Regions from separate parts of the Exiguobacterium sp. RIT452 genome, predicted to be linked through region 3. Evidence: riboswitches for the same ligand, from Rfam matches in the RefSeq annotation. Region 3 holds a riboswitch; each other region holds the start of a gene.

What was found. Region 3 has a riboswitch for S-adenosylmethionine ahead of D3D03_RS10240 (Na+/H+ antiporter NhaC family protein). Riboswitches for the same ligand answer to the same signal wherever they lie in the genome.
Region 1: it holds a riboswitch for S-adenosylmethionine, as region 3 does, so the genes downstream of both, D3D03_RS13585 (2,3-diketo-5-methylthiopentyl-1-phosphate enolase) here and D3D03_RS10240 (Na+/H+ antiporter NhaC family protein) in region 3, are expected to answer to the same signal.
Region 2: it holds a riboswitch for S-adenosylmethionine, as region 3 does, so the genes downstream of both, D3D03_RS09525 (LLM class flavin-dependent oxidoreductase) here and D3D03_RS10240 (Na+/H+ antiporter NhaC family protein) in region 3, are expected to answer to the same signal.

The regions. Positions count from the first base shown of each region.
Region 1 is NZ_QXJB01000007.1:15,991-21,117, reverse strand. Features, by position in the region: gene D3D03_RS13605 (arsinothricin resistance N-acetyltransferase ArsN1 family A) at 1-252, opposite strand, end outside; gene D3D03_RS13600 (1,2-dihydroxy-3-keto-5-methylthiopentene dioxygenase) at 395-934, opposite strand; gene D3D03_RS13595 (methylthioribulose 1-phosphate dehydratase) at 951-1,571, opposite strand; gene D3D03_RS13590 (2-hydroxy-3-keto-5-methylthiopentenyl-1-phosphate phosphatase) at 1,568-2,227, opposite strand; gene D3D03_RS13585 (2,3-diketo-5-methylthiopentyl-1-phosphate enolase) at 2,224-3,414, opposite strand; SAM riboswitch class I at 3,495-3,596, opposite strand; SAM riboswitch class I at 3,804-3,906, shown strand; gene mtnK (S-methyl-5-thioribose kinase) at 3,985-5,127, shown strand, end outside.
Region 2 is NZ_QXJB01000003.1:105,851-110,977, forward strand. Features, by position in the region: gene D3D03_RS09510 (DUF817 domain-containing protein) at 1-661, shown strand, start outside; gene D3D03_RS09515 (DUF2325 domain-containing protein) at 752-2,023, shown strand; gene D3D03_RS09520 (DUF975 family protein) at 2,091-2,729, shown strand; SAM riboswitch class I at 2,848-2,955, shown strand; gene D3D03_RS09525 (LLM class flavin-dependent oxidoreductase) at 3,028-4,086, shown strand; gene D3D03_RS09530 (ATP-grasp domain-containing protein) at 4,083-5,030, shown strand.
Region 3 is NZ_QXJB01000003.1:255,992-261,118, forward strand. Features, by position in the region: gene D3D03_RS10235 (hypothetical protein) at 32-235, shown strand; gene D3D03_RS10240 (Na+/H+ antiporter NhaC family protein) at 282-1,589, opposite strand; SAM riboswitch class I at 1,668-1,771, opposite strand; gene D3D03_RS10245 (metal ABC transporter solute-binding protein, Zn/Mn family) at 1,840-2,841, opposite strand; gene D3D03_RS10250 (alpha/beta hydrolase) at 3,017-3,976, shown strand; gene D3D03_RS10255 (histidine phosphatase family protein) at 4,030-4,620, shown strand; gene D3D03_RS10260 (YwpF family protein) at 4,617-5,102, opposite strand.

The DNA of each region.
Region 1 (5,127 bases), on a different contig from region 3:
GACAGACAGTTCACCGACGGATTGATAGACCGGACGCGGATTGTAGGGATCAAGCGAGATGAAGCCAAGAATCGTCGTCCCTTCATACGCGACGAAACCGGCGTAACGTGTCGTCCGTTCCTGATACCAGTCTTTCATGAAGGACAGGTCCTTGGTATCCGTTTCAAGCGTCGCGATCCGGTCTTCGATTCCTTCGTTATAGATGGCGAGGATATGCGGTAAGTCAGCTTCCTGGACGGGTCGAATCATCATGAACGTGTCCTCCTGTTCGAGAGTCTTTTCTTCATTATATAGGAGGAAACGAAAACAAGCGGCATGTTTGTAGGATAGGAATTGCAAAAAAACAGACTGCCGGGCTTGAAGCCGCGGAGCAGTCTGTCCTGAGAAATCCTTTTTAGTTGGTCGTCTCGAGTGCGTCTTTTTCATAAATCGGCACCCAGCCGTCCGTCGTCACGAAAATCCGTACGGCAACGACTTGACGGTCGTCCTGGAGCGTGAAGTAATGGCGAGTGTTGACCGGGACGGAAATCAAATCGCCCGGGTTCAGCTCGATGTTGTAATAACCGACTTCGTCATCCTGGATTGCGAAGACGCCATGACCGCTGACGATGAAACGGACTTCATCATCCGTATGGTGATGTTCCTTCTGGAAGTTGACGAGCAACTCGTCCAAGTTTGGTGTCGCATCCGACAACGAAATGATATCTGCCGTCTGATAGCCGCGGCGTTCTGACACATCCGTGATTTCAGCTTGGAACGTATCGAGAATCGTTTGTTTGTCTTGATCCGTCAATGTATAGTTTTCAACCAGCTCCGCCGGCAGTTTCGAGACGTCCCATTGTTCGTAGAGTACACCGCGTGAGGTAAGGAATGAAGACACCTCGTTTTGATCCGTATACCGTTCGTTTGTCTGTTGGAAAAGTACTGTTGCCATTGTAAATTCCTCCTTTTTAATGAATCGCCTGTCGGCACGTTTGTAGTTTTAAGGTGTAACTGAACAAAAACTCGAATGCTTCCAACTGTTTTTTGGCTTCAAAGGCAGTCGGTGCCCAGACGGTGATGCCATGATTACGAATCAGGACGGCGCCGCTCTCGGCATGAACATGCGCTGCAAAGGCAGCGGCAAGTGTCGGAATGTCGGCATGGTTCGGGATGATCGGTACACGGACTTCCGCATCTTCTTCCCAACGGCCGAGTGCCTTGATGATTTCCTGACCGGCAAACCGAATCTCGCCTTGGTCGCCGTACAGTTCCGAAATGACATTATTGTCGACCGTATGGACGTGAAGGGAACAGCCGGCAGTCGTCCGGTTGAAGACCTCGACGTGGAGCAACGTTTCAGCAGAGGGACGCCCCGTCTGTTCGCCGATCAGTTGACCGGACGCGTCGACATGGACGAAGTCGTCCGGTGTATCCTGCCGTTTGTCCTTCCCGCTTGCCGTCACGAGAAATTCAGTCGGTTGATCGGCTGTCCGGATGGCGAGATTGCCGCTTGTGCCTGGGAACCAGTCGCGTGCTGCAAGTTCCTGTTTGACGGCCCGTAATTCTTCATATCGTTTTAAGAAGGTCATGTGTACACCACCTTTGTCTGGAGATGATTCAAGATGTCATGAAAGTTTTCGAACGGCGTATACGGGATGCCGTGCTGTTCACACAGCGTGATCAGATAATCCCGTGCATAAACGTGATCCGCCTGCTTAGCCAGTTCAAAATCTGTTACGGAGTCGCCAATCGCGATGATCGTGTCACCGTCCTGCTTCAGCTTCCGGGCGATCGAGGTTTTGCAACAGCCGCATTGATTTGTACAGGCCGCGTCGCAGGCATGCGGCCATTCGATTCGAACCGTCTCCTGGCTGAAGTCACTGCCGTTGCAATAAACCGCTTCGTCCGTCAGTACATCCGCAAGAATCGGCTGGACAAAAAAGTCGATCCCGCCGCTGACGATGGAAAAGTCAATCTCGTTCGATTTGGCAAAGGCGAGCAAGGTGTCGAAGCCGGGACGGATGACCGCCCGTTTCATCAAGAAATCAATGTAGTCCTGTTTTTGACTGGACGGAAGCAGCTGAAACATCTGTCCGACGCCGGACTGGATCGAGAGTGACCGGTCGAGCACACCTCGTTTTAACGGGTCAAATTTTTCCGACGGAGCGAACTCCTGCATCAAGGCGATGATATTATCGTGCTCCGTTACCGTGCCGTCAAAGTCACATAAAATCCGGATCGTCATTTCGTGATCCCCCAAGCATCGAGGGCGACACGTAATTCCTCGTGCCGGTGGGCGGCACTTGTCAGTGATTCGCCGGCCAGTGCTGCGTCGAGTGCCTGGCGGAAAGCGATGACTCCGGCCGCAGCACCTTGCGGATGACCGTGGACACCGCCACCGGCATTGATGACGGAATCGACGCCGAAATCACGAACAAGCTGGGCGACGAGACCCGGGTGGATTCCGGCGGACGGGACCGGGAGAATCGTTTTGGTCTCACCGATTCGGGTCGCTTCGACGGCAATTCCGCGGGCCAAGTCTTTGGCGAGGGCGACATTCCCGTACGGCGACGGGAACAGTGTCAAGTCGGCACCGGCAATCCGCGGCAACGTTCCGAGCAGGACCGGGGCGGCAATCCCGTACTCGGGACTGGCGATCAAGGCACCGCTCAACGCCGGATGATTAAAGATCGGGACCGGGATTTCCGGATCGGCTGCCAGTTCCCGCAAGACATCGAGCCCGTATGTAAACGTGTTGAGCAGGAGTGCCGTCGCTCCGGATTCAACCAGTCGTTTCGCCTGTTCTTTCAAGCGGAAGACCGGACCACTCAACGTAATCGCATAGAGGGCCCGTTTACCGGTCCGTTCATAGTGCACATCGAGGACTTCCCGTCCGATCCGCGCCCGGTCGAGTGCGGGTGTCAGCGGATTGTCGTATAAGATCTCGTCATCCTTGACGAGATCAATCCCGCCGGCAAGCTGGGCTTCGAGTTGTTCCCGTAAAAAAACGAGGTCCCGTCCGATGACGCCTTTGAAGATGCTCATCAACAGGGGGCGGTCATGGACTTGGATCAATTGGCGGACGCCCTCGATGCCGAATTTAGCACCGGGAAAATCCGGTGTGAACGAAGCGGGAAGCTGGAGATCCGTCAGTTTGATTTGACCGTCGAGCGACAGCTTGCCGAAGACGGTCGTCAAAATCGCCGAAAAGTCCCGTGAGACGTTGTGTTCCGGATAACGGATCGTGACATACCCTTTTCCGTCGTGTTCTTCCGTATGGACGACTTGTCCTTTGAAGGATTCAAGCTGTTGTTGTTCCAAATGATTCAAATCGGTCCATGAGCCGACCGTCAGACCGAGGGCGATTTGCTCTGCCCGTTTTGGTAACTGATCGGTCACGCCGAGTTGGTAAGTTGCGGTAATGTACGCCATGATCGTCGTCTCTCCCTTGTTAAAAAATACAAAAATGGTCCCTCGTCAATGACAAGAGACCATGAAAAATTGCGCGTGGACTCTTATCTGTCAGCGTGTTAGCTGCAAGAATTAGCACCGTGCCAAGTGGTCGGTTGCTGCGACATCGTAGGGCTCGTCCCTCCGTCTGCTCTTGATAAGAATTGGATGAAATTGTGAAATCTAATTGCAATTTTTACATGAGATGCCGGACTTGTCAAACTATATTTTGAAAATTTATTTTTTTGAAAATACTCCTTCTATAGATGTCTCCGTTTTGAGCGGATTGCACTAAAATTTGGAATTGACAGAGGGTGGTCGGCGCACGTAGTATTCAAATCAACATCAAACCACACGACAACTACATATGACTCTTATCGTGAGTTGGCAGAGGGAATTGGCCCGAAGACGCCGCAGCAACCGACCATCCGGCACGGTGCTACATCCAACAGACATTCGTCTGAGAGATAAGAGGACGGAGTATTCTACTGCGCCTCTTTTCTTTGACGAAAAGGGGCGTTTTTTCGTGTGATCATCAAGGGGGAAATCAGAATGGGATATCAAGCATTTACAGTACAGGACGCCATCGAACGGGTCCGGACACTCGGTCTGATCGGCAACGAACCGGTGACGGCAGAAGAAATCGGTGACGGCAATTTAAACCTGGTCTTTCGGATTCATGCGGGGGACCAGCACCTGATTTTAAAACAAGCGTTACCGTATGCGAAGGTCGTCGGTGAAAGCTGGCCGCTGTCGCTCGAACGGGCATGGATCGAACAGTCCGCGTTAAAAGAATTCGCGAAAGTCGCGATTCCGTTTGTCCCGCGTGTGTATCATGCCAGCAAAGAAGAAGCCTTCACGGTGATGGAAGACTTGTCTCATCTGACAATCGTCCGGGCTGGATTGCTTGCGGGAGAAAAGTATCCGTTGCTCGCGGAACACATCGGTTCGTATTTGGCCCGGACGCTGTTTTATACGTCGGATTTTGCCCTCGGACCGGTCGCGAAAAAACAGATCGCCCGTCAGTACTACAATCCGGATCTGTGCGACATCACGGAGAAACTGATTTTCACGGACCCGTTTTATGATGCGGAAACGAATACGATTGAAGCAGGACTGGAAGCGGAAGTCGACCGGATCTGGAACGACGCGGAGCTGAAACGGGAAGTCGCAAAGCTCGAAGCCCTGTTCATCACGAAAGGTGATGCCTTGCTGCACGGCGACTTACATACAGGCAGCATCTTCGCCTCGGCGGAAGAAACCAAGGTCATCGATCCGGAGTTCGCGTTTTACGGTCCGTTTGGGTTTGATGTCGGTCAGTTCATCGCCCATCTGTTTTTTGCCGCTTATCCGGACTATGACCGGTTGCGCGAGGAACGGATCAAGGACATCGATACGTTTTGGCTGACGTTTGCGTCGACGTTCAAGGCGTTGTGGGAGCGGGAAGCGGTGGAGCCGTTCCGTTCAGCGGACGGTCTCGTTGAGGATGTCCTCAGTACGATTTTACAAGATGCGCTTGGGTTTGCCGGATGCGAGTTGATTCGCCGGACGATCGGACTGGCACCGGTCGCGGACTTGGAACAGATTACCGATCCGACCGTTCGTCTCGAACGAAAACGTCATGCGTTACGCCTCGGTACTGCGTTGATCAAACGCCGGACGGAATGCAAGACGTTTACGGATCTGCGGAACTTT
Region 2 (5,127 bases), 150 kb from region 3:
GCGCTATGACTTGCTTTTAGTATGGTGTCTTTTTGTTCAAATCATGTTGCTTGTAACACGTTACGAAACAAAAGAAGAGTTCAAATTGATTTTAATCTTTCATGCGATTGGCTTGGGACTGGAGTTGTTTAAAGTCCAGGTCGGTTCCTGGAGTTATCCGGAAGACGCCTGGAGCAAGGTGTTTGGTGTGCCGCTTTATGCCGGTTTCATGTATGCGAGTGTCGCGAGCTACATCTGCCAGGCCTTTCGCCGGTTTGATCTCCGGATCACAGAATTTCCCCGTCCGCTTCTCGCCTCCTTGTTAGGGCTGTTAGTCTACTTAAACTTTTTTACCCATCACTGGTTATTTGATTTCCGTTGGCTGTTAATGGGACTTGTTGCCGTTGTTTTCTTAAGATCCTGGGTCTATTACCGGTTGGATGAGACCGTCTACCGGATGCCGCTGGTTTTATCATTTGGTCTGATCGCCTGGTTCATCTGGCTCGCTGAAAATATCGTGACGTTTTTTAAAGGATGGGTCTACCCGAATCAAGAGGAGGGCTGGGAACTGGTCGACTTCGGAAAACTGTCGTCTTGGTTTTTGCTTGTGATCATCACGATTTTAATTGTGGCCGTCGAAAAATACCGGTTGGGTGATCCGTCAATCGAAATTAAAACCTAACCATTAACAAAAAAATACCTGGTTATTTTTAGACCAACCTACACGAAACCCCCTTGCTATAGTTGAAAAAAAGCAAAGGGGTTGTTTGAGATGATGCAACAAATCATGGAACGGGCGAAAGCGTTGGTCGCCGGTAAATTACAGATCGTTGAAACGGCGGAAGATTGGGAGTTGTTGCTTGAGGAAATCCGGGGAATCGATGAATGGGTTCAATTGTCGCGTTACTATACACCACGTGTGCATCCGAAAGAGGTGCTTCAACCGACGAAAGAAGAGCAGCCGACGTCACCCGGTCCGCTGACAGAACTGCCAAAATCGGACGAACCGATCGTCGAACAACGGTATGCGTATACATTTGTCCGGGAATTAAAAGGCGGATCGTTGCAGGAATGGCCGAACAGCCATATCTCGGAAAAGGAAATCCGCCAATGGAATCTCGAGCACGGCATGGAAGTCCGCGTCCAGATTATCCATCAAGACCACCGGCGGACGTCACTGGAAGTACTCGCCGTCGTCGCAACCGATCAAATGAAGACGCTGGAGCAACGAATCGTCTTTGAAAAATGTATCGTCAAAAATCACGGTATCATCGAGTCGACGGTCAACGGTCCGTTGAAGGATGAGACGGGAAAACCGTTTTACTACGCTACTCCGGTCGAAGATATGCGATTCTTTCAATTGAAGGAAGGACAACTTGTCGACTTGGTCATGTGGAAAGGTCATCCGGAAACACTGACGATTGCCTGGAAGTATGCTTTCCAATATGAAGAACCGATTGTTCAACCGTTCGATCCGTCAACAGAATCTAAACCGACAGACGCGACGGCAGAAATAGCCGTGACAATCGTTTCAAAAAAATCGACCGGGCGATATGCCAAGCAGATAAAGCGAAAACCGACCGTGAAAAAGGTCCGGCAACCACGCCGGATTCGCCAAAAGAAACAACAACCGATTACACCGCTCGTCACGACGTCGCTGCCGGGACAACCCATCGATTACGTCGACAAGGAGCCGCTTGAGTTTGCAGCATTTAAAGGAATGCGGCTCGTCATCGTCGGAAACGAACAGCAGGCACCGGTCTACCGGACATTTTTTGCTGAGACCGGAATCGAGCTGATTCATTTAGCAGGGGATGCCCAGTCGGCGAAGAAAATTGCCTGTCTCGCGCAAAAGACGGATGCCATCGTCGTTATCACAAGTCGTGTTTCGCATGCGGCGTCAGCCCATGTCATCGCACAAGCCAAAAAACATGCTATCCCATTTGCGATGGAACGTCTCGATGGTCGGCGTTCGCTGTATACGGCTTGCCAACGTCAACTCGAAAAAGCACGCCTGCACAAGCTAAAAACAGGAAAATCCTGAAAATAACTGAAACTCCTTACTGCTTAAGCCGTAAATAGGAGTAGAACTTATTTTAAGGAGGATCTTTATGATTAAAGAATTAAAACTATCGGCACGTGAGTCACTTAACGGTCGCTGGGTCTTCATGGCACTCATGTTTTTACTGTTTCTCATCATTCAAGGGATTCCAGCAACGTTTTCTTCTGATCCGAACGAAGACTTTCAGTTCATCGATTTGATTGGATTTGTGTTGAATATCCTGTTCCTGCCGCTTGCGATCGGTTGGGCATGGCTTGCGCTGTCTGTCGCCCGTAAAGAAGAGGCAAAAATTGTCGATTTATTCGAGCCGTATAAGCTGTTCTTGAAAGCAGTTGGTCTGTCGCTTGTTCAAGGTATTCTTCTTGGATTGTGGTTCTTGCTGTTGATCGTTCCGGGAATCATCAAGTCATTTTCGTATATGCTGACTTATTACATTTTACGTGACGAGCCGTCAATCGGTATTTTGGATGCCATTACGCGTTCACGCCAAATGATGGATGGTCACAAGATGGAAGCCTTTATGCTTGTCCTCTCCTTTATTGGTTGGTTCCTGCTCGGTTTGATTACGATTGGAATTGCCTTCCTCTGGGTCGGACCTTACTTCAGCGTCACCCTCGCCAAGTTTTATGACCGCATCCGCGGTGAAGAAGCACCTGTCGAAGAGTCGACATTTGTTGCCCCATATTAAGACAAGGAGGATGAGAGCCCAGCTCTCGTCCTTTTTTGATACTGTTTTTAATTCCGATTGGAAAACAAGGTTTAGTGGTTGCTTTACTCTGCTAAAAAGTGTACGATAATTCCAATAATTCTTATCAAGAGAAGTCGAGGGAATGGCCCGAAGACACTTCAGCAACCCCGCATCATAAGCGGAAGGTGCTACTTCCTAAAGGGATCAACCCCTTTACAGATAAGAGCAGACACGATTAATCCGTCGCTCTTTTCGATTTTCGAGAAGAGCGATTTTTTTAATAAGGGGGACATAACGGATGGAGTATGGATTTTGGTTACCGATTTTTGGAGGGTGGTTACGAAACGTCGAGGACGAACAGATGCCGGCGACGTTCGATTATGCCAAGCAGGTGGCGCAAACAGCAGAACAAATCGGATTTTCGACGACGCTGATTGCGGAATTGAACTTAAATGATATCAAAGGGCTGGAAGCACCAAGTCTTGAAGCCTGGACGACAGCAGCGGCGATTGCTGCGACGACGGAACGGCTGGAAATCATGACAGCTGTCCGTCCGGGGTTCCATAACCCGGCGACGACCGCGAAGATGGCAGCAAACATCGATCAACTCAGCAACGGACGCTTTACACTGAACGTCGTCTCTGCCTGGTGGGAAGAAGAAGCGCGGCAATACAACGGGATCTTCACGGCGCATGACGAACGGTATGCGCGGACGGAAGAGTTTGTCACAATCATGAAAGGATTATGGGCAGACGCTTCACCGTACAGCTTCGACGGGAACTACTATACGCTCGAGAAGACACAACTGCATCCGAAGCCGGTTCAACGACCGGGCATCAAGTTGTACGCAGGCGGGGAAAGTGAAGCCGGCAAACAAACCATCGTCAATCATTGTGATGCCTATGTCATGCACGGCGGAACGGTGGAAGAAGTATCCGTCAAGATTGAGGATATGAAGGCGCGTCGACAAGCGACCGGGCAACCGCCGCTTGAAAGTTTTGGACTGGCTGCGTATATCATCTGCCGCGATACGGAAGAAGAGGCTGTTCAAGAGTGGCAGCGGATCACGGACGTCAAGGAAGACGGTGCCGGGTACGTCGGGTACGACGATTTCGTCAGCAAATCGCAACTCGAACAACAGGTGAAACGGAACGATTATTCGGTCTCCAACCGTGGACTCCGTCCTGATTTGATTGGAACACCAGAACAGATTGCCGAACGGATTCTTGCGTTTGAGCAGGTGGGTGTCTCCTTATTATTACTTCAATTCTCACCACAACTTGAAGAGATGGAACGCTTCGCGCGCGACGTCATGCCGCTTGTCGAAGAAAAACGAAAGGTAGGTCAAACCAAATGACAAAAATTCATATCTTACACGAAAACCAGGAATGGACGGACCATTTAATTAAACGACTCGAAGAACTGGAGTTGCCGTATGAACAGTGGCATCTCGATGAAGGACAGGTCCCGCTTGATGAAATCCCGCCAGAAGGCGTCTTCTACAGCCGGATGAGTGCGTCTTCGCATACGCGCGGGCACCGCTACGCGCCGGAACTGACGGAAGGGGTGCTCGCATGGCTCGAGGAACACGACCGGACCGTCTTCAACGGAACACGTGCGTTGCGACTGGAAGTCAGTAAAATCAATCAATATACGGCTCTTCGAAAAGCCGGTATCCGTGTTCCGAAAACGACGGCTGCCGTCGGACGTGATCAGATTGCTGAAGCGGCGAAAAACATCGGGGTGTCGTCGTTCATCACGAAACACAATCGTGCCGGAAAAGGACTCGGTGTCCAGTTGTTCCATTCGATTGAAGCACTTGAAACGTATCTCGATGGCCCGACCTTTGATGAGCCGGTCGACGGCATCACCCTGATCCAAGAGTATATCCAAGCGCCTGAACCGTATATCACGCGTTGTGAATTCGTCGGCGGAAAATTCGTTTACGCCGTACAAGTTGATACATCAGAAGGCTTTGAACTGTGCCCGGCGGATGCGTGTGTGATTGATGACTTGTTCTGCCCGGTCGGGGAAGAAGCACCACAAACTCCGATGAAGTTTAAAGTCGTTGATGGATTCGATGATCCGATCATCCAGCAATACGAAGCCTTCCTGCAAGCGAATCAGATTGCTGTCGCCGGGATTGAATTCATCAAGGATGCGGACGGAACGATCTATACGTATGATGTCAACACGAATACGAACTACAACTCGGATGCGGAAGCGGCCGCCGGTAAGTTCGGGATGCTGGAGCTCGCGAAGTTCCTTGGGAATGCGTTGGAACGTCAAACGGTAAAGTAAATCGTGATTGCCGATTAAAATAAGCCAAATACCCTGTCTGTGTGTAGTCTGAAGTTAGAACTGCACACATCAGGGTATTTTTTAGTAAGGGAGGTGT
Region 3 (5,127 bases):
TATATCCATACATGAAGTGAGGTGTAAAATCATGGCACGATCCGTTAAAAACGTACCAAAAGGAGTGTGGGCCGGACTGGCGACGCTGTTAGGCGCTCAAGCGACTTTCCTATTCCTTGGCGCCCGTAAAACCGGGCGTAATCCGTGGGTGTGGGGTGGCGCGGGGCTCGTTCAGTTCCCGCTTCCAGCCATCGCGTATTTCATTCTTAACCGGCAAGAACAGAAGAAAAAATAATCAAAAACAAGTCCGGTCGCGTTGCAGGCGGCCGGACTTGTTTGTTTTACGAAATATTTTCTTTGCGGACGGCAGTATTTTTCCGGCGCGGGAATCCGAAAAGAATCGCAAGGGATCCGCACACGAACAATAAGAATGGATAGAACAGATACGGAATCAGCTCCGGAGAAGCCGTTTTCGTCAACTCCGCCGCAATCAGCAACTGGGCGCCGTATGGGATGATTCCTTGAACCCCACACGAGAAGATGTCGAGAATGCTGGCCGACTTCTTCCGGTCGATGTCATACGTATCCGCGATCTCCGCTGCGAGTGGTCCAGCCACAAGAATCGAAATCGTATTGTTTGCCGTCGCGAGGTTTGTCGCTCCGACAAGCGCAGCCATGCTGAACTCTGCGCCGCGGCGTTGCGTGATTTTTCGAGTCAATGTTTCTTTCAGGTAGGCGATACCGCCGTTAAAGGTGATCAGACTGACAAGACCACCCATCAGTAATGTCAAAATCGAAATTTCAGCCATGCCCATTAATCCTTCGGACATCGACAGCACGAATCCACTTAAACCGAAGCTGCCGTCGAGCATACCGATGATTCCTGTCAAGGCGGTTCCGCCGATCAAGACGAGGATGACGTTGACACCGAACAAGGCCAAGACGATGACGGACAGATACGGAATCAGTTTATAAAACTCGAAGGCCTTTGCGTCGACGACATCTCCGGCACCTGAAACGAATGCCAAAATGATGACGGTCAAAATTGCTGCCGGAAGCACAATCAGGAAGTTCGTTCGGAATTTATCACGCATATTGGTTTTTTGCGTGCGGACCGCTGCAATCGTCGTATCGGAGATAAACGACAAGTTGTCCCCGAACATCGCGCCCCCAACGACGGCGGCAGCTGCGATGGCGACATTGACACCGGTCGCTTCGTGAATACCAAGTGCGATCGGGGCAAGTGCCGCAATCGTACCGGTTGAAGTCCCCATCGCCATCGAGATGAAGGCAGCGATGATGAACAATCCGCTCATTAAGAGAGACGGCGGTAAAAATGTCAGCGAAGCGTTGACGGTCGCTTCGATGGCGCCGATCGCATCCGCTGTTCCGGAAAACGCACCGGCGAGTAAGAAAATAAAGACCATGATCATGATGTCCGGATTTCCGGCACCCGTCGCAATCCGTTCAACGGTTTGATTGATACTGCCTTTGGTCGTCACGGCAGCAAAAATCAAGGCAATCAATGCGGCAATCAGAATCGGGAACTTATAAAAGTCGTCATAAAAGATGCCGGCACCGATAAAGAGGACCAAAAAGACAAGTAATGGTAGAAGGGCCCATTTGTTTGGTGTAATCGTCTCGTTCATAAAATCACTCCATTTCTGCATGTACAAAAAAAGACTCCTTCGCAAGAAAGAAGGAGGTCTTTACTGAAAAAGACGCTCTTCTTATCTCTCAAGCCGTAGCTTGCTGGATTTGGCACAGTACGATTCAATCGTCCGCTGCCGAAACATCATTGGGCCAGTCCCTCCGTCTCTCGCGATAAAAAGAAGTCATTTAATTGTCTGAAATACGTTTTCTACCGTAACGTATCTTTTAATGCATGTCAACACTACTTCACTGCAGTGCTTTTTTGAGTGTCGTGACATTTTCATTCATCAAGTCAAAATAAGAAGCGTCTTGTTGTTCTTTTGTGACGGATTCCAAGTTATGAATCGTGATGGCTTCAGCTCCGATTTCTTGTTGGATGACCCGGGCGACTTTTGGGGAAACCGTCTCTTCAAACGCAACATATTTTAAGTCGTGCAGCTTGGCTTCTTTGACGAGGGAAGCCAGTTCTTTTTGCGAAGGCTCGTCAGACGGTGAGATGCCAGCGATCGGCAGTTGAGAAAATCCGTAGCGTTCTGCTAAATACCCATAAGCGGCATGTGTCACGAGCAGTTCTTTTTTGGAGCCGTCAGCAACTGCTTGCTGTAAGTTTTGATCGAGCTCATCTGCCTGCGTATCAAATTCAGCCAGATTTTTTTCGAACGTCGCTTTTTTGTCCGGTACTTCTTTTGCCAACGCCGTCGAAATCGATTGGGCCATCATTTTGGCATTGTTCGGATCAAGCCAGACGTGCGGATCGTACTTGCCATGATCGTGTCCTTCTTCTGCATGCTCATCTTCTGCGTGCTCGTCTTCATGAGCATGTTCTTCGTCGTGTTCGTCTGCCTCTCCATGAACGTGTACCGTGGCGCTCGCTTCAAGCAAATCGATGCCTTTACTTGTCTCGATGAACTGGACATCGTTTCCTTTGAGACTGGCTTTGATTTTTTCTGAGTACGGCTCAAGCGTCGTTCCGGTCAAGAGGAACAGATCACCTTGTGCGATTTCTGTCAGTTGTTTTGAGGTCGGTTCATACGAATGGGGATCGGCACCGGGAGGGACGATCATCTTGACATCGACATCAGCGCCGCCGATTTCTTTGGCAATCGCCGCTGTGGCGAACGTTGATGTATATACGTTGAGTTTTTGGTCGGCGGCATCTTGATTCGAACCTGAATCAGATGATCCGCAGGCAGCGAGGAAAGTGGCGCTCGCGAACGCGACCGTTAAAGCGGGAATTAACTTTTTCATATGTGTAAAACCTCCAAGAAGTATTAAAACGTAATTATTCCGATTTGAACCTTTTCACTATAACGAATCCAAAACAAAGCGTCAAGTACAAGAGCGGGAAGAAGTTCGACTTCTAAAAAAATGGGGTAAAAGACTAATAAGATTAAAAATCGTGAGTATGCCCGGAGGTGATGAGGTGAGACGGGAAACAGCATGGTTGATGGGAGGGGCTGCGCTTTTGACGACGGCTGCTGCCGGTGCGAGCATCTGGAACAATTACGGTGCTCTTTTACGGTGGACGGAACCGGCGCTTCCGCTTGCGGAAACCCAACTGGCTCCAAGGACCGTTTTGTATAAAACGATCGGCGAGAAGGAGCTTAAACTGGATCTGTACTATCCGGTCGGTGAAGGACCGTTTCCGGTGGCCATTTATGCACATGGTGGAGCGTTTGTCAGAGGAAGCCGTGATGATCTCTTTTGTTTTACACCGATCGTGGAACGTTTTTTAGAGCTTGGCATCGCTGTTTGCAGTATCGATTACCGGTTGTTTGAAGACGGCAGTTACTTCCCGGATAATTTGGAAGACGTACGCGACGCCCTTTGTTTTTTAAATCAGGAAGCAGATAATCTGCGGATTGCACGGGGACGAATGGTCCTTTGGGGGGATTCGGCCGGTGCAGCGTTGATGTTGACGACCGCCTTGGCGCCGATGGAGTTCATCGGTGATCAGAAAGCGGAGCAACTCCCGCTGATCAGCGGCGTCATCGCCTTGTATCCACCAACGAACTTCTTATTATTCAAGTTCATCCAGACCTGGATTGCCCACATCAAATTTTATGGAGGAGGACGGGAAGAATGGCGTGCACTCATGACGCGTGTCTCACCCGCAACTCATTTGACCGCCGATTCACCGCCGATCATGCTGTTGCACGGAAAAAAAGATCCGATTGTTCCCTTTACGCAGGCGCTGCATTTCATTGAAAAAGGAGCCGATGTGGGGGCGGATGTCCGGTTGTTTTCGTTTCCAAACGGAACCCATTCACTGGCCAGCTTTGCGCAGACGGAAAACCCGCTCAAAATTGAACGGTTGCTCGACCGGATTGAAGCCTTCAGTTGCCAAGTCCTTGTCCTGCCACCTCGTGAGACTCTTCACTAAGTAAAGAAACATGATACAATCAGTCATATTTCTTTTTGAAGGAGACGAATGAGATGACAGAAATTTGTTTAGTGCGCCACGGTCAGACCGATTGGAATTTAAACGAACGGATTCAGGGGCGGGAAGATATCCCGCTGAACGAAACAGGGCGGTGGCAAGCCGGCTTGAGTGCGACGTATCTCGCACAGGAGAAATGGGATGTCTTGATTTCCAGTCCGTTGTCCCGGGCGGTCGAAACGGCGGAAATCATCGGCCGTGCCGTAGGACTCGAGCTGACGGAAACGGATGACCGGTTGGTCGAACGCGAATTTGGTTTTGCATCGGGCAAGCCGATCGCCGGAATTTATGAAGCTGTCCAAGCCAATGATACTGACCGTGTCCCGGGTCTTGAGACCGAACAGGAAATTCAGTCCCGTGTCTTCGCAGCTGTCGAAGAGTTGACACAAAAATATCGAGGAAAACGTCTGTTGATCGTCTGTCACTCACACACGATCAAAGCCGCTTTATCCTCGATTGATGACACATTCAGTTATCGGACACCGCTTAAAAATGCGTGTGCCAACTATATTCGTTTTTCCGACCGGTATGAAATCGACCGGATCAATGTTGCCGATCACATCCTGGACTGGACGAAACGTCCTTAACTGATTTTCGGATTTTCTTGTAAGTACTGTTTAAACGTTTCCTTGGCGATACTCGTGATATGGGCACCACGTTTGGAACGGCGGTCTTTATACTCCTGAATCAATGCTTCCCCTGTGAAATGATCTTCGACGACTTCGCGTAAGATCGATTCGGATAAGTCATTTTTCATCATCACCATTTTTCCGGTGAATAAATAAGAGGTGCCTTCGTTTAACGGTGTACACTCGAGTGGTGTGACGATCATGGCAGCCGGATCGTTATCCGGTCGTGAGATTGTGATTTCAATCAAGGCCCGCAGATTTTTTGCGAACAGTTCATCGATGATCGGTTGATCATGTTTTAAGACGACGATTTCAGCCACCCACTGGGCCGTCTGATCGGTACTGACTGTCAATCCGTCTTTGATCGTGACCGGAATCGTTGTATCCCGGCCGGACTCGTCCATCAAGATACGCAGTGTGCACAGTTTAAAGGTTTTCACGAAAACTCCTCCTTGCATGAATGTA